Linked DNA regions of Phytohabitans houttuyneae. The protein of the gene in region 2 interacts with the protein of the main gene of each other region in a pairwise test. Links are inferred from orthologs where the notes say so. Each region holds a gene or a part of one and is shown on either strand. Other genes may lie near its edges.

Region 1 (11,232 bases), on a different replicon or contig from region 2:
TGCTGCCCGGCGCACCCGTCGCCGAGGCCGTCATGGCGCAGACCGCGGCCAGCGTCGCCGCCCTGCGCGAGCGCGGCGTCACTCCAAGCCTCGCCACGATCCTGGTCGGGGACGACGACGCCAGCGCCGGCTACATCCGCATCAAGCAGCGCCAGGCCGCCGAGCTCGGCTTCGCCTCACCGCACGAGCACCTGCCGGCCACGGCCACGCAGGCCGACCTGCACCGGGCCATCGACGGCTTCAACGCGGACCCGGCGGTGCACGGGCTGCTCGTCCAGTACCCCGTGCCGTCCCACCTGGACTACGACGCGGCGCTGCAGACCATCGACCCGGACAAGGACGTCGACGGCATGCACCCGCTCAACATGGGTCGCCTCGCCGTGGGCCTGCCCGGCCCGCTGCCGTGCACGCCGGCGGGCATCGAGGCGCTGCTCGCCCACTACGAGATCCCCGTCTCCGGCCGCGAGGTGGTGATCCTGGGGCGGGGCGCCACGCTCGGCCGCCCGCTCGCGATGCTGCTCGCCCAGAAGCGCCCCACCGCCAACGCCGCCGTCACGGTGGTGCACACGGGCGTGCCGGACTGGCCCCGGTACACCCAGCGGGCCGACATCCTCGTCGCGGCGGCCGGCGTGCCCGGCATCATCCAGCCCGAGCACGTGCGGCCCGGCGCCGTGGTGATCGGAGCCGGCGTGCGGTACGCGGGCCGGCGCCTGCTCCCCGACGTCGACGAGGCCTGCGCCGAGGTGGCCGGCGCGATCACGCCACGGGTCGGCGGCGTCGGCCCCACGACGGTGGCCATGCTCTTCCGCAACGCCGTACGGGCCGCCGAGCGCACGTAAGGGGCAGCCGTTCGAACATGTGCGCGACACGCCGGTCGGATTTCCGACATCTGGCGTGCGGGTCGTGGCAGCGTGAGAACCACAACCGGGTAATTCCCGCTTTCCTAGCAGAGGAGAGACCCGTGCGAGAGATGCACTGTGCCATCTGTCAGGCCGAGATGGCCTTCGAGGCCCTGCCCGCCGAAGACGAGAGCGCCGACGAGTTTCCCGAACTGCTCTGCACCGGATGCGGCACCGCGGTGGTTGTCGCACCGTTCACGCTGCGGGTGTGGCTACGCGACAAGGGCAGCGCCATAGCGCCACAGCAGCGCCGCGCCGCCTGACCTATATCGGTTGGACCCCCGAGGGCTTTACGGGCCACCGTGGCCATGTGAACGACGCTGAACGGCGGGTCTGGTCCCAGCTCCCCGCCGGCACCCGCGAGTCGCTGGCCGGGCTCTCCTCGTCCGACCTGCAGACGCTGCTGCTGTCGGTGGCCCGCGCCCGCGCCTCCCGTGTACGCCCGGCCGACCTCGTGCGGCGCTGGCGCGAGGACCGGTTCGTGCGCCCGGCGGCCAGCGACCCGCGCGCGCTGGCCGACCTGGAGGCGCGCATGTGGCGGCTGCTGCCCGCCGACTTTGAGGGCGTGGAGCTCTCCCCCGTCGTGCCGCTCGGCACCTGCGCGGCGGTCACCCCGCAGAGCCAGGACAGGATCGTCTCGACCGTGCGCACCGCCGAGGTGGTCAGCGACTCCACGAACGCACTCGCCATCGAGGCGGCCCACCGCCGCCTGAGCCAGCCGGCCGGCGGCGAGGTGCACGTAGCCGCCTGCCACCGGATGCTGCGGGCCCAGCGCTTCCCGGCCGGCTTCGGCTCGCACTTCCGGCTATTCGCGCTTGTCTCCAGCGCCCGCGACACCGGCTCCGGCACCACGCAGGCCCGGCTGCTCACCCGCCACCTGCGCTACTGGCACAGCGTCCTGCCGGCGGAGGTCGAGCCCCGCCTGCTGTTCACGATTTTCGACAGCCCGGTGCTCCGGGAGCGCGTCCGCGACACCGTGGCACCCGCGGTGCCCGTCACCGAACTGCCGGATCGCGAGCACGGCCGCGGCTACTACGTCGAGGGCGCCATCCGCATCGCCGCCGGCAGCGACGAGATCGGCGACGGCGGCTTCACGACGTGGACCGCGCAGCTGATGGGCAACGCCAAGGAACGCTGCCTGGTGTCATGCATCTCCACCGAACGCCTGGCCGCCCTTACCGCCCGCACCGGCCCCGCGGGTTGATCAGGGAGTTGGTTGGCGTGTCGCCCGGCGCGTCCGCCCACAAAGTCCCTGATCAACGCCGAGAGAGAGGGGCCGCCGCGCCGCGCCACGCGGCGGGCCCGCGCAAACCTAGTGCTCGGCGGTGCGGCGGGTGCCGGTGTAGTACTCGAAGAGCAGGCCACACGTCGCGGCGGTTACCGCGATCATGCCGGCCGCCAGCAGCCAGACCATCCAGAAGACAAGGCCGAGGCCGGCCACCGTCGCGGCGAGTGCCAGGCCGAAGGGCCAGTAGCTGCCCGGGCTGAAGAAGCCGATCTCGCCCGCACCCTCGGCGACCTCGGCGTCGGGCCGGTCCTCGGGGCGCGGGTCGATGCGGCGGGAGACAAACCAGAAGAAGCCGCCGCACATGCTGGTCAGCAGGCCCGAGAGCAGGAGGGCGACCGTGCCCACCCAGTCGAGCTCCATGTCGTACCACGTCCACCAGGCGTAGACGGCGCAGGCGACGAACAGGAACGCGGACACGATGCCGAAGATCCGCCACTCAGTCTTCATCGCGCAGCCTCATTCTCCGCCGGACGGGTTGAAGTTCGACACGGTGCGCTTGGTGTCGAACGGCTTGGTCGTCGTCGCCAACGGCTCCTCACCGATCGAGGTCAGCGCCTCCTGCGTCGTGGCACCGTCCCGCTTGGCCTGCAAGAAGCGGTCGAACTCGTCCGGCGAGACCACCCGCAGCTCGAAGTTCATCATCGAGTGGTACGTGCCGCACAGCTCGGCGCAACGCCCGACGTACGGCCCTTCCTGGTTGATGCTCTCGACCTCGAAGACGTTGCGCACGTTGCCGGGGAAGACGTCGCGCTTGAAGAGCAGCTCGGGCACCCAGAACGAGTGGATGACGTCCTTGCTCGTCTCCTCGAAGCGGATGCGTCGCCCGGTCGGAAGCACCAGCACCGGGATCACGTCGCTCGAGCCGAGCGTGGAGGCGACCGTGTTGGCGTCCTCACCGGCGCCGTCGCGGTAGTTGAACTGCCAGTTCCACTTGAAGGCGACAACCTCGACGGTGACCATGTTCGGGTCGTTCTTGACCCTGTCCACGTCGGTCTGCACGACCGCCGTGTAGTAGAAGAGCACGCACACGACCAGGATCGGAGCGATCGTGTAGAGGAACTCCATCGGCATGTTGTAGCGGGTCTGCACCGGCAGCTGGTCGCCCCGCTTGCGGTAGCGCACCACGCACCAGAAGATCAGGCCCCACACCAGCGCGCCGACGGCGAGAGCCGCGATGACCGAGCCGATCCACAGGTCGTACATCCGGTTGGCCTGCGGCGTGATGCCGTTTTCCGGCCAGCCGAACCCATCGAACGCCGAGCCGACGTCACAGCCCCCAACAGGGACAGTGCCAGAGCGCCGGCGCCGAGCCCGGCGAGCCGGCCAACCCGGCCCGTCTGGCCGTGCGCACCCCTTGCGATCACCTGGTCCTGCCTCCCTAGCAGTGCCGTAGCGAGCAAGCCGCACATTACTCGACCATGCATCTACTACACGTCGTGGGGGTGGGTAGCGTCGCTGGCATGCAGGCGTTCTTTGACGCGGCGGCGGGCGCGCCGCTGCACCCGGTCGCGCGCCAGGCGCTGCTCGCCGCCCTCGACGACGGCTGGGCCGACCCCGGCAAGCTCTACACGCAGGCCCGCCGGGCACGCCAGCTTCTCGACGCGGCCCGGGCCGCGACCGCCGAGATTCTGGGGGTACGCGACGACGAGCTCGCCTTCGCACCGGACGGCACCGCCGCGGCGCGGTTGGCGGTCGCCGGTGCCCGCATCGGTCGACGCAGGGTCGGTTCCGCGGTCGTGCACTCGGCGATCGAGCACTCCGCCGTGCTCCACGCGGCCGCCGACGGCGGGGTGAGCGTGCCCGTCGACCGCCTGGGCCGCCTCGACCTCGACGCCTGGCGTGACGCGGTCGGCGGCGGCGGTGTGGCCCTGGCCGCTCTGATCAGCGCCAGCCACGAGGTGGGCACGCTGCAGCCGGTTGCCGAGGCCGCCGAGGCGTGCGCGGCGCACGGGGTACCCCTCTATGTGGACGCCGCCCAGTCGGTCGGGCGGGTACCGGTGCCCGACGGCTGGTCCCTGCTCACCGCGAGCGCCCGCAAGTGGGGCGGCCCGGCCGGCGTCGGGCTCCTGGTCGTGCGCAAGGGAACGCGCTGGGTCTCGCCGTACCCCCAGGATGGCGGCCGGGACACGGGCCGCGACCTGCCCGCGATCGTCGCCGCCGCGGCCGCCCTGCGTGCCGTCGCCGCGGAGCAGGCCGCCGAGGCCGCGCGCCTGGCGCCCCTGGTCGACCGCATCCGCACCACGGTGGCCGCCACCGTGCCGGACGTGGAGGTGGTCGGCGACCCGGACGCCCGGCTGCCGCACCTCGTGACGTTCTCCTGCCTGTACGTGGACGGCGAGGCGCTGCTGCACGCCCTGGACCGCCAGGGCTTCGCGGTCTCCTCGGGCTCCTCATGCACGTCGTCCACGCTGCACCCGAGCCACGTGCTGGAGGCGATGGGCGTGCTCTCGCACGGCAACGTCCGGGTGTCGCTGCACCGGCAGAGCACGGCGGCCAAGGTGGACCGCTTCCTCGCGGAGCTGCCCGGCATCGTGGCCGACCTGCGCGCCGAAGCGGGAGTGGTGGGGTTGTGAGCGTGCTCGACTGCCGGGGCCAGCGGTGCCCGCTGCCGGTGATCGCCCTGGCCCGGCGGTTGCCCGAGGTCGAGGTCGGCGAGGTGGTGCGCGTGCTCGCGGACGACCCGGCGGCGGCAAACGACATCCCCGCCTGGTGCCGGATGCGCGGCCAGGAGTACCTGGGTGCGACGGAGGTTGACGGCTCACCCGCCTTCGACGTGCGCCGCGTCTCCTGAGTACCTAACGGGAGTTGACGCTCGGCGGAGCGGGGTCCACCATTTGGGTGAGCCATTCCGAATCGCTTACACGATCCATTTCGCAGCGCCAATCACCCGCGCGGATTACGCCGTCGCATTCGCTTTCCCCAATCTTTTTACCGAGCGCCAAAATACCGCCTTCACCTGCGGAAACGCGTCAAATATCAAGGACGTCGATGACTTTCTGAACGCGGCTTGTCCGGATGTTCACTAAGTGCTGGACAATGCATCCGCCCTGGTTGAACGTCTGCTCGTGGCGACAATGCAGCAACGACAGTCACCGGCCATTCCGAAGGGCACCATTCTGGCGATCGTCGCCTTGGTGGCCGCGGTGTTCCTTCCCCTTCTGGTCGGGCTCGGCCAAGGCGGTCAGGAGCAGACCACTGTGCTGCTCGCCGACCTGGACCAGCGGCGAAACCCCAAGCTCGTCGCGGCCTTGGAGGAGGCGACGGCCGAGGGCCGCGGCCGGGACACGGTGCTTGTCGTCATCGACTCGCCGCGGCGCAACACCTGCTCGACCGAGGCCAAGACACCCCTGTGCATGACCCTGGCCCGGTTCGAGCACCAGGTCACGGTCGTGCGCCAGACGACGGATGTGGAGCCCGCCATGATCGTCGACTCGCTGTACGGGAAGGGACCGAAGCCGGAGGGCGCGAACGGGCTCTTCACGACGACGCGGTCGACCGGGTCCAGCTTCAGCCTGGCGGCCGCGTTCCTCACCGGCCTGAGCATCCTGGGGCTCGCCACCGTCGGCCTGCTCCTCGCGCCGGCGCTGGTCATCTGGTGGGCCGCTCGCCACGGCCAGAGAAACGGCCCGCAGCGCACGGCCGTGCCGCTGAACGCGCACCCCGGTCACCCCCACCAGCCGCAGCGCCACCCGACGCCCGTGCCGCGCGAGTCGGCCGCGCCGCAACGCCAGCGCCGGTTCGCCGCCTCCCCTTCGGGGCCCGCGTCCAACAGCTTGTTCGACCCGCCACCGGCGCCCGCCCCGCGGCACAGCGGACCCGGTACCTCAGCGCCCTCGACGTCGCGTCCCCGCCGCGGCGACGAGGTCGTCGCGCGCACCCACTTCGGACCGGACGGCGGCTACGTCGACGTCGACGGCCTCATCGTCTGGGCGGTACTCGAACCGGCGGGCATCGGCGCCCTGCCGGGACAGCCGCTCCAGGTCGTCGACCGCGGGCACCCGGACCCCCTCACCGTTTCGCCGATCCACCGCTGAACCTCACCGGCTAAGGACGAAGTACATGACAACCGACGCGCTGCCCCCCGTACGGTCCGCGAAGGGCCGACTGCTGCTCACGCTGGTGGTGGACACCTCGGGCTCGATGTCCCAGAACGGAGCGATCGACCAGCTGAACTCCGCCCTACAGACCTGGCGCACCGAGCTCCAGCGCGACGACGCCCTGCGGCGCACCGGCGAGATCGCGCTGGTCACCTTCGGCAAGGACCACGTCGTGGCGGTCGACCCGTCCGGCCGCAGCGGTGGCCAGGCCGTGGAGCCGTTCGTGCCGATCACCGACTTCAACCCGCCGAAGCTCGAGGCGGGCGGGCTGACCCCGATGGTCGAGGCGCTGCAGTACGCGCTGCAGATCATCGCGGCCCGCAAGGAGACGCTGCGCGCCGGCGGGGTGCCGCTCGCGTACCGGCCGATCATGCACCTGATCACCGACGGGGTACCGACCGACGAGAGCGGCCAGCCGACCGACCGCTGGCGCGACCTCGCCCCGGTGCTGCGCAGCCACGAGGCCGGCAACCACCTGCTCTTCTTCGCGCTCGGCGTGCACGGCCACGACGAAAACGTGCTGCGCGGGCTGGCACCGGAGTCCTCGTACCACCTGTCGGGCGTCGACTTCGCCCAGGTCATGCGCCTGATGTCGGCGTCGATCGGCCAGCTGCGCGACGCGTCCCGCAACACCGACGCCAACACGTTCTACCGGGGCGTGCGGCAGCGGCACGAGGAGAGCGAGAAGATGCGCCGCTGGCTGGAGGACCAGTGATGGCCGCACCCAACTCGGCCGGCACGTGGCGGATCGTGCCCGCCTCCACCATCGGGCCCAACCACGTCAAGCTCGGCGCGCAGAACCAGGACGCGATGAAGTGCGAGCCGCTGCCCAGCGGCGCGCAGGTGCTGGCGGTGGCCGACGGCGCGGGCTCGCAGCCGCGCTCGGCGCTCGGCGCGCTCTTCGCCGTCGAGGCGGCCGCCGACGCCGGGCAGGAGATCTTCGGCGGGCGGCTGCCCGGCACGGCCGACGAGTGGCGCGCGGCGGCCGCCCGTTACACGGAGCTCTGCGTCGCCTGGTTCGACCAGCGGGTCGAGAGCGCGGTCGAGGACATCAACCGCCAGGCGGTCGCCCGCGGCACGTCCGCCAAGGCGGCCCGCGCCCAGTTCGCCACCACCGTGCTGGCCGTGGTCATGGCGCCGCCGTGGTTCTGCTGCGTGTCCGTCGGCGACGGGTTCGTCGTGGTCGGCCGCGACCCCGGCGGCGCCCACCTCGTCGTACCGCCGCCGGTCGACCGCGGCGACGCGGGCCAGACCGTCTTTCTGACCTCCTCCGGGCGGGAGGCATGGCTGCGCCGCGAGGTGCTCTACGACCCGGCCGTCTACGGGGTCGCGCTGTGCACCGACGGCCTCATCGAGGGCCTCCTCGACTACGACCACGGTCCGAACGGGGACCTGCTGCCGATGGCGCCGGCCAGCTTCACCGGGTACTTCCGGTACTTCGCCAACCCGGCCAACGACGCGAACGAGCTGACCCGCAAGCTGCTGTCGCAGGAGTTCGCCGGCACCTCGGGCGACGACAAGACGATGATCCTGGCGGTCCGCCGGTGAGCCAGCTGCGCCTGCCCAACGGCCGAGCGGTCCGCCCCGGCGCGGAAGAGCTCGGCAGCGGGCTGCGCAGCACTGTCCGCACCATCGCGGACACGGACGTCGCCTGCATGAAGATCTACTTCGAGGGCCACGCCCCGGCGCAGGAGCGGATCCAGGCGCTCTGCGCGCTGCCGCCCGGCGGCTGGACCGGCGACCGGGCCGACCACCTGCACGTGGCCTGGCCGCGCGCCCCGCTGGTCGACGAGACCGGCGCCACGCGGGCGGTGGTGCTCCCCCGGGTCAGCGGCGTCACCGTGCACCGGCTGCTCGACCCGGAGCGGCGCGCCGAGTTTCTGGCCGAGCCGACCTGGCGCACAAACCTCGCCATCGCGGAGCGGATCGCCCGGCTGGTGCAGATGCTGCACGGCGTCAGTGTGATCGTCGGCGACCTGACGCCCAACAACATGCTTGTCAACCGCGGCGGCTACGTGACGCTGATCGACTGCGACACGGTGCAGTTCACCGACCCGCGCACCGGCACGTTCTTCCCGTCCAGCGAGGTCACCCCGAGTACGCCTCGCCCGAGATGCTCTCCGGGCACCCCACGATGACCTCCGCCGAGCACGACCTCTTCTCGCTGGCGATCATCGTCTGCGAGTTGCTGCTGGAGGGCCAGCACCCGTTCGAGGGGGTACCGGCCGCCGGCGGCGAGGAGGGCATCGAAAACAACATCCGCCGGCAGAACAACTGGATCACGCACCCGGAGCGGATGGTCCAGCGCCCGGACCTGCTACCACCGACGGTCCTGCCGCCCGGCGTTCTCACGTTGCTGCGCCAGTGCTTCGCGGCCGGGCACGCCGACCCCGCCCAGCGCCCGCCCGCCTGGCAGTGGGCGGCGGCGCTGCAGCAGGCCGCCTTCGAGCTGATGGGCTGCCGCTACAACCCCATGCACGCGTACCACCGGTCGCTGCCGTCGTGCATCTGGTGCTACCGCGCGGCGAACGGCCTGTCCGACCACTTCCCGGTGCCGGCCGGCTGGACGCCCCCGGTGCCCATCACGCGCACCGCGCCGGTGCAGCCCAAGCGCCCGGTCCGGCAGGCACCGCCGGCCCGCACCCAGCCCACCCGCCCGACCCGGCCGCCCACGCGGGCACCGGCCCGACCTGCGTCGAGCCCCTACCCGCCACCGCCGAAGCCCAGCGCGCCGACGGGGCCGCCGCCGCGCCGGACGACGCCGCACCAGCCCACGGTGGGCCAGCAGACCGCGGCCCAGCCGACGGTGCCGCTGAAGCCCGCGACGCCGCAGGCCGCGCCCGCGCAGGGCGGACCGCAGCCGGCGAACCCCGCCAAGCCGGTCAAGAGCACCGGTACGTCCGCCGGCTGGGCGGCGGTCATCGCGGTCGCCATCATCCTGCTGATCCTCTACGTGGCGAGCCGCTGATGGGCGCGGTGACGGCATGAGCGGCGCACCCGCCCTTGCGCTACGCGTGGCGGAGACCCAGCCGCGGTGCACGGTCCTCGGGCCCGGCGTCCGGTTCGGCGTGTGGGTACAGGGCTGCGGCATCGGCTGCGCGGGCTGCATATCTCCACAGTGGATTCCTGCCGAGGGTGGCAGCTGGCTGCCCGTGGCCGAGCTGGCCGAGCGGATCGTCCACGAGGCGGTGGACGGGCTCACCCTCTCCGGCGGTGAGCCGTTCGACCAGGCCGGCGCGGCGGCCGACCTCGTGCGGCGGGTACGCGCACGCCGCGACATGTCGGTGCTCAGCTACACCGGCTACACGCTGTCGCACCTGCGCCGTCATGGCACGCCGGACCAGCACGCTCTGCTGGACGCGCTCGACCTGCTGGTCGACGGGCCGTACCTGCGCGCCAAACACGCCGACCTGCGCTGGCGGGCCTCGACCAACCAGCGCGTGCACCACCTGACCGGACGCCACGCCCCCTCGACGCCACTGACGACCGCAGCGCCGGGCTCCAGTTCGACATCGCCGGCGACGGCACCGTCCACTTCACCGGCGTACCGCCCGTGCCCGACTTCCGGGAACGCCTCGAGGCGAGCCTCGCCCTGACGCGCGCCGCCCCGCCCGCAGAGGAGCCGACACCATGAGCAGGTCACCCAAGTACAGCCTGGCGCGCAGCATCGCCGAACGCCTGGAGCGGGCCGCACAGCAACGCGCCGAGCGGCAGCGGCGCCGGCGTGAGGAGGCGGAGCGGCAGCAACGGGTGGCGGTCGCCGCCGCCCGCGACCGGGCCACGGTGCGCTGCACCGTGCTGGTGTCCCGCCGCGCGGCGCTCGCCGAGCAGACCGGCGTACCGACCGAGGAGCTGGCCGCCGAGCTGACCGCCGCGTCGGCGGCGATCGCCGGCGCGAGCTCGCTCGGTGCCCTGCACGCCGAGGAGCGGCGACTCGACGCCATCGAGCGGCGCCTCGTCGAGGCCCGTGCCCTGGCCGCGCGGGACCGGCAGTACGCCGGCGACCGGCTCACCGAGACCCGCCGCGCGCTCGGCGAGGTCGATCCGGCCGTGCGCCAGCGGTTCGACCGGACCGGCGCGCTGGAGGTGTCCCGGCTGCTGGCGGCCGTGGAAGCCACCCCGGCGCCGGCGCAGGCCGACGAGCTCGCCCGGGTGGCCGGCGAGCACCTGCACGAGGTGCTGACCGCGCGGGCGCGGTACGAGCAGCAGCGGCGCGAGGCCAATGCTTTGCTGGACGAGCTGGAGGTGCAGCTGCGCGGGCTGGCCGACGACGCCCGCGCCGCCGACGTCCGGCTCAAGGACGGCGAGCGGCTCACCGCCTCGCTGGAGCTGCTCCGGGCCGAGCTTGCCGAGGAGCGCCCGGAGGAGGTGCTGCGGCTCGGCCGGATCCTGGCCCAGCGGCTGCGTACCGCCGAGGAGGAGCTGGACCTCACGATCGACCGCATCAGCGAGCGGCGGGACGTCCTGCGCTCGCTGGTACAGGCGATGCCGGGAGTCGGCTTCGCGGTCGTGGCGTCGAGCGTGCGGGAGGCCTCCGACGGCACGATCACCGTGCAGGCGCAGCGGCACGGCGGCGAGCAGCTCGTGGTGCGGGTGGAGGACACGGGCGAGGACGAGCACCGGGTGCTGTACACGACCGACACGATGGTCCGCCAGGAAGCGACCGGCACCCTCGGTGAGGGCGCCGTGTGCACCTCGCTCGTCGAGGTCATCGAAAAGCTCCAGGCCTCCGCCCGGACGCAAGGCTTCGACATGGGTCGGGTCACCTGGGAAGGCGCCGGTGACCGCCAGCCGCCCAGCCAGGGTGGGGCGGTGGCGCTACCCCCGCCGGCCCGGCAGGGACTGCGGCGGGACCAGGCGTGAGCACTCCACCCCCGGCGGCGCCCTGGCTGGTCCGCGCGTTTCACGAGCTGCGCAGGCAGCGGCATCTCGTCCTGCACGGCAACAT
Region 2 (11,045 bases):
GCGCCGACGAAGCTGGCGGCCCGCTCCGGCTCTCCACAGTGGAGGGCGACGTCCGCGTACGCCATCAGCACCAGGCCGACCACCGGCATGTCGCGGGAGGAGTTGGCGAGCTCGAGTGCGGCGTCGGTGCGGGAGCGAGCCGCGACGAGGTCACCCTCGGCGGCGTCGATCTGCCCGATGGCGGCGACGATGAGCGCGACCCACTGCGGTGCCGAGGCGTGTCCGGTCGCCACCGCCTCGGCGCGCATCAGCTCCGTGCGGGAACGCTTCAGCTCGCCCATCGCGCGGAGGATCTCGCCGTGGTGGTACGAGACGGCCGCCCGACCCTCGTCGCTGCCGACCCGTTCGGCGGCCCGCCGCGCCTCGTCGAGCGTCGCGAACGCTTCCTCCGTCTCGCCGAGCATCCACAGCTCGTACGCGTACCGCGCCTGCATCTCCGGCACGTCCTCGGCGGCGCCGAGCGGTGCCATCTCGTCCAGCGCCTCCCGGAAGTACGCCGCCGCGCGCGCGTGATCGCCGTCGGTGGACGTCATGTGCGCCAGGCCGGCGAGGGTGGTGGCGGTGCCCCACCGATCGCCCAGCGCCCGAAACTCCACGAGCGCCGCCTCGAAGTGCCCCTCCGAGTCGCGCTCGTGCAGGCCGAGGTTGGCCTCGGCGTGGCCGTACATGACCCGGGCGACGCCGCGTACCCACGGGTCGGGGTGCGTGAAGAGGCTCGCCAGGCCGGCCATCGCCCGCTCGTTTTCCGGCGGGTTGCCGAAGAGGGACGAGATCGGGCCGACCAGGCGGAGGATCGGGTGCCGGTCTTCGTAGCCGCGTGCCAGCTCGGCCGCCTCCCGGAGCAGCCGCTGGCCCTGTTCCAGCTGGAAGAGGCCGGCCACGACGTTGAGCGCGGCGGTACCCATGGCCGCGGCGACGAGCGGCCTGGCGACCCGGCCAGGGACGGCCAGCGCCTCCATGGCCAGCTCGGCCCCTCGGCGCGGCGGCCGCCCATCCACCAGTACCAGCCGAGCGCGGCCGCGAAGCCCACCGCCAGGCGTGCCTCGCCCGCGGCGATCGCCCACCGCGCCGCCGCGTGCACGTTGTCGTGGTCGGCGTCGAGGCGGGCCAGCCACTCCACCTGGGCGCGCGAGCGCAGGTGGCGGTCGGCGCTGCGGGCCAGGCGCAGGAAGTACCGGGCGTGTGCCCGGCGCGTGGCCTGTGTCAGGCCGGACTCGCCGAGCCGCTCCAGCCCGTACGCCTTGATGGTCTCCAGCATCCGGTACCGGCCGTCGGGATCCGCGACCACGAGGGACTTGTCGACCAGCGCCGCCAGCTCGTCGAGCGCCTCGCCGCCGCACACCTCCTCGATCGCCGGAAGGCTCGCCGAGCCGGAAAAGACGGCCAGCCTGCACCACAGCGCGCGCTCGGCGTCGTCGAGCAGCTCCCAGCTCCAGTCGATGACCCCGCGGAGCGTCTGGTGGCGGGGAAGCGCGGTGCGGCTGCCCGCGTTCAGCAGCCGGAAACGGTCGGTGAGGCGGACCGCGACCTGCTCGGGTGTGAGCGCGCGCAGCCGGGCGGCGGCCAGCTCGATGGCGAGCGGCATGCCGTCGAGCGCGCGGCAGATCTCGACCACCGCGTCGGTGACCGTGAGCCTCGGGCGCACCGCCGCCGCGCGGTCGGCGAAGAGGCGCACGGCCGGATACGCGAGCGCGTCGGCCGCGGCCACCCCGTCGGGCGGCAGGGCCAGCGGCTCGACCGGAAACAGCGCTTCGCCGGTGATGCCCAGCGGCTCGCGGCTTGTGGCGAGCACGCGCAGGTGCGGGCAGCGCACCAGCAGGCTCTCGGCCAGCGGGGCGGCGGCCGCCACGAGGTGCTCGCAGTTGTCCAGGATGAGCAGCGCCCGCCGATCGCCCAACGCGCCCTGCAGCCGGGTGAGCGCGTCGACGCTCTCCTGCGGCATCTGGCCGCGCCCCGAGACCAGCGGGTACTCGCGGAGGCCGAGCGTTGACAGCACGATCGAGGCGAGCTCGGCGCCGTCGGTCAGCGGCGCGAACTCGACCAGCCACACCCCGTCCGGCGCCTGGTCGAGCATCGCCCGTCCGGACTCCATGGCGAGCCTTGTCTTGCCCGCGCCGCCCGGCCCGATCAGCGTGGTGAGGCGGGACTCAGCGATCACCTTCGTGACCTTCGTCACGTCGTCGTCGCGGCCGACGAAGCTGGTCAGCGTCGCGGGCAGGTTGGTGGTCGGCAGGGGTGCCGGCGGCGCGTCCGTGTCCTTCAGCAACGTGAGATGCAGGGCCGCCAGCTCGGGTGACGGGTCGGTGCCGAGCGACTCGGCGAGCGAGGAGCGCAGCCGGTCGTACGCCGCGAGCGCCTCCGCCGGCCGGCCGGCGCCCCGCAGCGCCCGGATCAGCTGCCCGGCCAGGCGCTCGCGCAGCGGGTGGGCCAGCGCCAGCGACTCCAGCTCGGGCACGAAGCCGCCCCCGTCGCCGAGTGCCAGCGCGGCGTCCACCCGATCTTCGATCGCGGCCAGCCGCAGTTCGTTGAGGCGGGCGGCGGGCGCGCGGGCGAAGGCGGCGTCCGCGACGTCGGCCAGTGCCGGCCCGCGCCACAGCGCCAGTGCGGCGGCCAGCGTCACGGCGGCGCCGGCGGGGTCGGTGCGAAGGCGGGCCCGCCCGGCGGCCACGTCGCGCTCGAAGCGGCAGGCGTCCACCGCCTCGGGCGGCACCGCCAGCCGGTAGCCGGCCGGGGTCGACTCGATCGCGCCCTCGGGCAGGGCGCGGCGCAGCCGGGAGATCACGGCCTGGAGTGCGTTTGACGCGCCGGCCGGCGGCTCCTCCTCCCAGAGCGAGTCGATCAGCGCGCTGGTAGTGACGACCCGGCCGGGGTCGAGCGCGAGCCGGATCAGGAGGCTGCGCAGGCGCGCGCCACCCACCTCAAGGGACGCGCCGGAGTCGGCGCGCACCTCGAGCGGACCGAGCAGCGCGATCTGCACGAAACGATTCTCCCCCGGATTGTGTGGGGGTCGGGTCAGGAGGTGCTCTCCTCACCGCTTTCGCGGCGGCGCATCTCGTCTTCGCGGCGGCGAAGGTCTTCCTCCCACTTTTCGAACAGCTCCCGGTCGTGCTGCGACTTGCCGGCATCCAGCGACTTAAGGAACTCCGGATCGTCGTCCGGTGCCACCGGCCGCGACCGCTTGGGCTCCGGGAAGCCGCCCGCGGCCCGCCAGCCGCCACCGGGAGAGCCCTCGCGCGCCGGCCGGCCGGCGAGGAACCAGGCGATGGACCCGATCAGCGGGAAGAACAGGATGATCAGCACCCAGACGAGCCGAGGCAGCGCCCGGATCTCGTCCTCCTCGGCTGATAGGCAGCTGATCAGCGCGAGGACAGCGAGGATGATCTGTACCAGGAAGAGGAGCACGTACAGGCGGGCCATCCCGCAATGATGGCCCCTGATGGCCACCCTGGCTAACGGATCAGCACCAGCAGCGTGCCGAGGGCCGCGTAGCCGGCCGTGAACAGGGCGACGAGAGGCAGGGCCGGGCCCGGCCCGGGGCGGCGGGACCGGTACCGCCAGAAGGCCACGGCGAACAGCGCTGTCCAGCCGGCCAGGGCGGCCGCCACGATCAGCAGGTCGCCGTCGATCGCGGCCAGACGGGCCAGGAGAACGGCGACACCGCCGGCGAGGAGCAGCGTGCGCCACCAGGCGAGCCACGTGCGCTCGCGGGCCAGCCCGGGGTCGCTCATCGGTCGATCAATCGAAGGCCTGCACGAGTACGACGACGACGAGCAGCGCCGCGCCGGCACCGACCAGGATCGCGAGCAGGGCGGGGAAGCGGGAGGCGGGCAGGTCGCGTCCGAGGCGCATCGCCCGCTCGGTGCGAGCCCAGCGGTCCACCGCGCGCACGGCGACCGCACCGCCCAACAGCAGCAGTGCGATGGAGATCACCTCACGCAGGTGGGCGACCCGCAGCGGCGGCAGGAACTGTGCGGTGGCCAGGCCGCCCGCCACAAGGGCCAGGCCAGTGCGTATCCAGGCAAGGAAGGTGCGCTCGTTGGCCAGCGAGAAGCGGTAGTCGGGCGTCGCGCCGACCCGGCGTACCTCCTCGGGATCGAACCATCGCTTGATCGCGCCCAGCACGCCTGCCATTATCCCGCCGGCCTCGCCCGTAACCTGTGTGCGTGACCGAGTTGACCGCCGACGAAAAGTCCACCCTGAAGACGGCCGCATTCGGCGCGGTCTTCCTGGTCTCCGACGCCGATCCGGGTTTTTTCGCGATGCTCCGCGAGAGCTTCGCCGCCTCCGACGCGCTGGCCGGGGCGACCGGGCTGGTCAAAGAGGTGCTGAGCACCGGCCCGCTGCCCAAGCTTCCGCGCGCGTCCACCGCTGAGGTGGAGGCGTTCGTGCTGCCCGCGCTGGAGAGGTCGATGGCGATCCTGCGGGAGAAGGCACCGTCCGAGGTGGACAACTACCAGGCCGCGGTGATCACCGCGGTCGAGCAGGCCGCGAAGGCCACTCATGGCGTCAACGCCCGCGAAGCAGACGCACTGGCCAAGGTCAAGGCGGCTGTGGGGGTCGTGGCCGATCCCACTATTACTGGCGAGTAACCTAGACGGTGGGTAACTTCAGTTAACGTGCGTTAACCCAAGCAGGAGGTCCTGGAAGCGCGATGAACATCGTGGTGCTCGTCAAGCAGGTGCCGGATTCGAGCGCGGAGCGTTCGCTGCGGGCTGGTGATAATACGGTCGACCGTGGGTCGGCGAGCAATGTCATCAATGAGATGGATGAGTATGCCATTGAGGAGGCGTTGCGGGTTCAGGCGGCGCATGGTGGTGAGGTCACGATCTTGACGATGGGGCCGCAGGGTGCTTCGGAGTCGATTCGTAAGGCGTTGTCGATGGGTCCGGACCGGGCGGTGCATGTGCTGGACGATGCGTTGCACGGCTCGTGCGCGGTAGCCACGTCGAAGGTGCTGGCGGCGGCGTTGGGCACCCTCAATCCCGACCTGGTGCTGTGTGGTGCGGAGGCGACCGATGGGCGGGTGCAGGTGATGGCGCACATGCTGGCTGAGCGGCTGGGGATCGCCGCGTTGACCGGTGCGCGGAAGCTGACCGTGGACGGTGCGTCGTTGACGATCGAGCGGCAGACCGAGGAAGGCTTCGAGGTGGTGGCCGCTTCGACGCCGGCGGTGGTGTCGGTGTGGGACACGATCAACGAGCCGCGGTATCCGTCGTTCAAGGGGATCATGGCGGCGAAGAAGAAGCCGGTGCAGACGCTGTCGGTGGCCGATCTGGGGATCGCCGCGTCTGAGGTGGGGTTTGCGGGTGCGTCGTCGGTGGTGGTGCAGCACAGTAAGCGGCCGCCGCGTTCGGGTGGGCAGAAGGTCGCTGATGAGGGCGATGGCGGCGTGAAGCTGGTCGAGTTCCTGGCCTCCGAGAAGTTTGTGTAAAAGGGGAGGGGTTTCGATGGCTGAGGTTTTGGTTGTCGTGGAGCATTCCGGTGGTGAGGTTAAGAAGGTCACCCTGGAGATGCTCACGTTGGCCCGTGAGCTGGGCACCCCGGCGGCGGTGGTGCTCGGCGGCCCGGGCGTGGCCGCTCCTCTGACCGAAAAGCTGGGCGAGTTCGGCGCGGCGACGGTGTATGCCGCCGAGAGTGAGGATCTGGACGGGTTCCTGGTCGCGCCGAAGGCTGCCGTGCTGGCCGGGCTGGTCCGGTCGGTGCAGCCGGCCGCGGTGCTGCTCGGCTCGACCCAGGAGGGTAAGGAGATCGCCGGCCGGCTCGCGGTCAAGCTCGACAACGGTCTGCTGACCGACGTTAGTGGGCTGGACGCGGACGGGGTGGCGACGCAGGTGGTGTTCGCCGGCTCCACGATCGTCAAGTCGCGGGTGACTCGCGGGTTGCCGCTGGTCACTGTCCGCCCCAACTCGCTGACCCCGACCCCGGCGCCGGCCAGCGTGCGGGTGTCGGCGGTGGATGTGGTGGTGGAGCAGTCGGCGAAGCTGGCCCGGGTGCTCGAGCGCAAGGTCGAGCCGAAGGGTGCCCGGCCGGAGCTGACCGAGGCGTCCGTGGTCGTCTCCGGCGGCCGTGGCGTGGGCAGCGGCGACAACTTCAAACTCGTCGAGGAGCTCGCCGACCTGCTCGGCGGTGCGGTCGGCGCGTCCCGGGCCGCGGTCGACTCCGGTTTCTACCCGCACCAGTTCCAGGTCGGGCAGACCGGTAAGACCGTCTCCCCCCAGCTGTACGTGGCGTTGGGTATCTCCGGCGCGATCCAGCACCGGGCCGGGATGCAAACCTCCAAGACCATCGTCGCGGTCAACAAAGACGCCGAAGCACCCATCTTCGAACTCGCCGACTACGGCGTCGTCGGCGACCTGTTCAAAGTCGTCCCACAAGCCACCGAAGAAATCCGCAAACGTAAATAGAGCGTGCGCACGTCACATGCCGGGCCGGGGGATGACCCCGGCCCGGCGCATTAGGCTGATATGCGATGGCCTACATGGATCACGCCGCGACCACGCCGATGCTCAGCGAGGCGATCGAGGCGTATGTCGCCGCCGCCCGCGACGTCGGAAACGCCTCCTCGCTGCACGCGCCGGGGCGGCGGGCTCGCCGCACCGTCGAGGAGTCGCGGGAGCGGATCGCCGCCGCGCTCGGTGCTCGCCCGTCCGAGGTGATCTTCACCGGTAGCGGTACGGAAAGCGACAACCTCGCGGTCAAGGGCATGCACTGGGCCCGCCGTGACCGCGCCGCCGGGCGCAACCGGGTGATCGCCAGCGCGGTCGAGCACCATGCGGTGCTCGACTCGGTGCGCTGGCTGGAGGAGCACGAGGGCGCCGACGTCACCTGGCTGGAGGTCGACCAGCAGGGTCGGGTGCCGGTCGAGGCGCTGCGCGACGCCCTCTCCGCGCACGGCGACCAGGCCACCGTCGTCACCGCGATGTGGGCCAACAACGAGGTCGGCACGCTCCAGCCCGCCGCCGCACTCGCCGCGCTCGCGGCCGAGGCGGGGGTGCCGTTTCACACCGACGCGGTCCAGGCGGTCGGCCAGGTGCCGGTCGACTTCGCGGCCAGCGGGGCCGCCGCGCTCTCCATCAGCGGCCACAAGCTTGGCGGCCCCACCGGCGTCGGCGCGCTGCTGCTCGGCCGCGACATCGCCTGCACCCCGCTGCTGCACGGCGGCGGGCAGGAGCGGGACGTGCGCTCCGGCACGCTCGACGTACCGGCCATCGCGGCCTTCGCCGTCGCGGTCGAGAGCGCGGTCAAGACCCAGCAGGAGACCGCGGCAAGGCTCGGCGCCCTCCGCGACGACCTGGTCTCCCGGGTGCGGCAGGCGGTGCCGGACGCGATCTACAACGGCGACCCGACCCACCGGCTGCCGGGCAACGCGCACCTGTCCTTCCCCGGCTGCGAGGGTGACGCGCTGCTGCTCCTGCTCGACGCCCAGGACATCGCCTGCTCGACCGGCTCGGCCTGCTCGGCGGGGGTCGCCCAGCCGTCGCACGTACTGCTGGCGATGGGCGCCGACGACGACCGCGCGCGGTCATCGCTCCGCTTCACGCTCGGCCACACCTCGACGCGCGCCGACGTGGACGCGCTGGTCGCCGCCCTCCCCGGCGCTGTCGAGCGGGCGCGGCGGGCCGCTGCCCGCTGAGGCCGGCCCTCCACCCGATCGCGGCGGCGCAGGCGACGGCGGCTTGGCGACGATCAGGTAGACGCCGGCGAGCACCGCGGCCATGCCGGCCACCAGGCCGAGCGTGACCGGCTCGCCCAGCAGCAGCGCCCCCACAGCACGCCGAACACCGGCGCCAGCAGCGTCACCGTCACCGCGGCCACCGGCCCCACCCGGGCCAGCAGGCGGAACCACAGCACGAACGCCACTCCCGTGCACACCAGGCCCAGAACAGCCACGGCCGCCACCGCCTTGGCCGTCGGCGGGTGCGCCGTGCCGGCCACCGTGACCGGGGCGGCCAGCAGCACCGCGGCACCGATCTGCTGGCCGGCGGCGAGCACCAGCGGCGGGGTGCCGCCGAGCCGGCGGGCGGTCCACACGCTGCCCACCGCGTACGACAGGGAGGCGAGCAGGCACGCGCCGGTGGCGGCCAGCGTGACGCCGTCCAGCGGCAGCGAGCCCAGCCCGACCGCCGCGGCCACCCCGGCCAGACCGACCGCACCACCCAGCAGGCGCCGGCCGCTCGCGGCCTGCCCGAGCCAGATGCGGGCGACCACGATGCCCCAGATCGGCGTGGTGGCGTTGAGCACGGCGGCCAGCGAGGCGGGCAGGCGCAGCTCAGCCACGGCGAAGAGCGTGAACGGCAGCGCCGCCAGCAGGAAGCCCACCACCATCAGGTCCCGGTAGCGCCCGCGCAGCTCGGCGGCCAGCCGCTGGCGCGTCACCGCGATCAACACGAGCGGCACCAGCGCGCCCAGCGCCACCCGGCCGGCCGAGACCGGCAGCGGGCCGAGCACCGGGGAGGCGACCCGGATGAACAGGAACGAGGCGCCGAACACGGCGGCGACCGACAGCAGGATCGCCAGATCCTTGCGAGACATGCCCTCAGGGGTACGCTGTGCTGCATCCACAAGTCAAACTCATATGACTCATAGTCGGCATGAGGAGTCTGCATGCACCTCGCTCAGCTGCGCGCCCTCGTCGCGGTGGCCGACCGCGGCAGCTTCACCCGCGCCGCGCGCGACCTGGGCCTCACCCAGTCGGCGGTCTCGCACGCCGTCGCCGCCCTGGAGCGTGACCTCGGTCAGCGCCTCGTCGACCGGGAGCGGGTGGGCGCGGTGCTCACCGCGGTGGGCAAGGCCGTGGTCGACGACGCGCGGGATGCGGTGCGTGCGGCCGACCGGGTGGCCGAGCGGGCCGCGGCCAGCGCCGGTGAGCTTGTGGGGGAGCTGCGCCTGGGTGGGATGCCGAGCACCAACCTTGCCGTGCTCCCCGCGCTCCAGCGCCGCTTCGCGCGGCGGCACCCGGGGGCCCGCGTCTCGCTGCTGGAGGGCACCGACGACGAGATGGTCGACTGGCTGGAGCGCGGCCTCGTCGACCTCAGCTGCGTGGTCGTGGGCCTGGGCGTGGTCGAGGGGCCGGTGCTGGCTGAGGACGAGTTCGTGGCGCTTGTGCACCCTGAGCACCCGCTCGCCGGCGAGGCGGCCGTGCGGGTCGAGGATCTGCTCGACGACGCGTTCGTGACCAGCAAGAGCGGGTGCGAGCCGCTGGTCGAGTCGATCTTCGGGAGCCACGGGCTTGTGTTCCGCCCAACCCACCGGGTCACCCAGCTCAGCACGATCGTGACCATGGTCCGAGCCGGCATGGGCGTGGCGCTCCTGCCCTCGCTCATGCTCGACGGCGACCCGGCCGGGGTGGTGCCGATCCCGCTCAACCCCCGCGTGCCGCGCACGCTGCGCATCGGTCACCGCCCGGGCGGGCGACCCTCCGCCCTCGCCAGGGCCTTCCTCGACTTCGTGGACGAAGACGGCGCGACGGGCCGCGAGTGAGCCTCGCCAGGCCGCGCAGCCGCCATGCCGGTCACCGCCGGAGTGAGGCGGAGCCGAGCCGGCTGGCGCTGCCGGTTACGGTTGTCGGGTGAGAGTCCTGGCCGCGATGTCCGGCGGGGTCGACTCGGCGGTGGCGGCCGCACGGGCGGCCGACGCCGGTCACGACGTCACCGGCGTCCATTTGGCGCTGGCGCGCAACCCGCAGACCTACCGTTCGGGGGCCCGCGGGTGCTGCACGCTCGAAGACGCCCGGGACGCCCGCCGTGCCGCCGACGTGATCGGCATCCCGTTCTACGTGTGGGACATGGCCGACCGCTTCCACGAAGACGTGGTCGATGATTTCGTCGCGGAGTACGCGGCGGGCCGTACCCCCAATCCCTGCCTGCGCTGCAACGAAAAGATCAAGTTTGCCGCGGTGCTGGATCGGGCGGTGGCCCTCGGTTTTGACGCCGTGGTGACCGGCCACCACGCGCGCCTCGGTGCGGACGGTCTCCTGCGCCGCAGCGTCGACCTGGCCAAAGACCAGTCCTACGTGCTGGCCGTGCTCCGCCGCGACCAGCTCGACCGCTCGATGTTTCCGCTCGGCGACACGACAAAGGCGCAGGTGCGCGTCGAGGCGGCCGAGCGCGGGCTGGCCGTGGCGGAAAAGCCGGACTCGCACGACATCTGCTTCATCGCCGACGGAGACACCCGCCGTTTCCTGGCCGAGCGGCTGGGCGAGGCGCCCGGCGACATCGTCGACGCGCGGACGGGCGCGGTGCTCGGTGCGCACTCAGGGGCGTACGCGTACACCGTGGGGCAGCGCCGCGGCCTCGCCCTCCGCGAGCCGGCGCCGGACGGTCGTCCCCGCTACGTGCTGTCGATCACGCCGGTCACCAACACCGTGACCGTCGGCTCGGCCGAGATGCTCGACGTCTCGGACGTCACCGCCGACCGTCCGGTGTGGACCGGTGGCCCGCCGCCGGAGGGCCCGATCGAGTGCGAGGTCCAGCTGCGCGCGCACGGCGAGGTCGTGCCGGCCACCGTCGAGCTGACCGGCGGCCGCATGCTCGCCGCCCTGCGCCGCCCGGCCCGCGGTGTGGCGGCCGGGCAGGCGCTCGTCGCGTACCGGCCGGACCCCGCCGGCGACATCGTGCTCGGCTCAGCGACGATTGGCAGCCGTGACTGACTTTCCCTGGCCGCGCGGTTCGGCGACGGGCATCGGCTCGCTGCCCGGCACCGACGTCGCCGAAGCGCAGAAGATCGTGCTCGGTGAGCTGCCCAACCTCCCGCACCTGCCCGAGCTGCCCGACCGCGGCCCCGGCGCGGACATGGTCGGGCGGGGCGCCGCGTTCCTGGTCGAGCTGCCCGTCGAGCTCTACGCGGCCCGCTGGCGCGTCGCCTCCCGCCCCGGCCGGGACCGCCGCCGCGCCCTCGACCTGCTCGAACGCGACCTCGACCAGATGACCGAGCAGGCCGACGGGTTCGCCGGCACGTTCAAGGTGCAGGCGGCCGGGCCCTTCACGCTCGCCGCCAACATCGACCTCGCGCTCGGCGGCCGCATCCTGCGCGACCACGGTGCGGTG

Evidence for each region.
Region 1: the proteins of Phou_RS11695 (region 2) and Phou_RS47450 interact in binary tests that used the Escherichia coli proteins (3 or more experiments, as listed by UniProt). The link is inferred for Phytohabitans houttuyneae from one-to-one orthologs.

What each region holds. Positions count from the first base shown.
Region 1 is NZ_BLPF01000004.1:1,163,195-1,174,426, reverse strand. The notes cover bases 3,408-6,367. They hold Phou_RS47450 (sulfurtransferase TusA family protein), read left to right. Parts: upstream 3,408-4,756; coding sequence 4,757-4,978; downstream 4,979-6,367. Other genes in these bases: Phou_RS47440 (vWA domain-containing protein), read left to right, coding at 6,247-6,367; Phou_RS47445 (hypothetical protein), read left to right, coding at 5,253-6,221; Phou_RS47455 (cysteine desulfurase family protein), read left to right, coding at 3,648-4,760. In the rest of the region: Phou_RS47480 (bifunctional 5,10-methylenetetrahydrofolate dehydrogenase/5,10-methenyltetrahydrofolate cyclohydrolase), read left to right, coding at 1-839; Phou_RS47475 (hypothetical protein), read left to right, coding at 971-1,162; Phou_RS47470 (hypothetical protein), read left to right, coding at 1,210-2,103; Phou_RS47465 (cytochrome c oxidase subunit 4), read right to left, coding at 2,212-2,634; more of Phou_RS47440, read left to right, coding at 6,368-6,999; Phou_RS47435 (protein phosphatase 2C domain-containing protein), read left to right, coding at 6,999-7,832; Phou_RS47430 (hypothetical protein), read left to right, coding at 7,829-8,422; Phou_RS54835 (hypothetical protein), read left to right, coding at 8,419-9,252; Phou_RS47420 (4Fe-4S single cluster domain-containing protein), read left to right, coding at 9,269-9,880; Phou_RS47415 (hypothetical protein), read left to right, coding at 9,915-11,147; Phou_RS47410 (AAA family ATPase), read left to right, coding at 11,144-11,232. UniProt on the Escherichia coli protein: Sulfur carrier protein involved in sulfur trafficking in the cell. Part of a sulfur-relay system required for 2-thiolation during synthesis of 2-thiouridine of the modified wobble base 5-methylaminomethyl-2-thiouridine (mnm(5)s(2)U) in tRNA.
Region 2 is NZ_BLPF01000001.1:2,657,239-2,668,283, reverse strand. What follows is about bases 5,779-8,551. They hold Phou_RS11695 (cysteine desulfurase family protein), read left to right. Parts: upstream 5,779-6,469; coding sequence 6,470-7,633; downstream 7,634-8,551. Other genes in these bases: Phou_RS11690 (DMT family transporter), read right to left, coding at 7,687-8,532; Phou_RS11700 (electron transfer flavoprotein subunit alpha/FixB family protein), read left to right, coding at 5,779-6,404. Outside these bases: Phou_RS11730 (AfsR/SARP family transcriptional regulator), read right to left, coding at 530-2,977; Phou_RS11725 (PLD nuclease N-terminal domain-containing protein), read right to left, coding at 3,013-3,417; Phou_RS11720 (DUF202 domain-containing protein), read right to left, coding at 3,450-3,728; Phou_RS11715 (YidH family protein), read right to left, coding at 3,736-4,122; Phou_RS11710 (hypothetical protein), read left to right, coding at 4,164-4,589; Phou_RS11705 (electron transfer flavoprotein subunit beta/FixA family protein), read left to right, coding at 4,652-5,431; more of Phou_RS11700, read left to right, coding at 5,448-5,778; Phou_RS11685 (LysR family transcriptional regulator), read left to right, coding at 8,605-9,480; tRNA 2-thiouridine(34) synthase MnmA, read left to right, coding at 9,569-10,648; Phou_RS11675 (uroporphyrinogen decarboxylase/cobalamine-independent methonine synthase family protein), read left to right, coding at 10,641-11,045. UniProt on the Escherichia coli protein: Master enzyme that delivers sulfur to a number of partners involved in Fe-S cluster assembly, tRNA modification or cofactor biosynthesis. Catalyzes the removal of elemental sulfur from cysteine to produce alanine.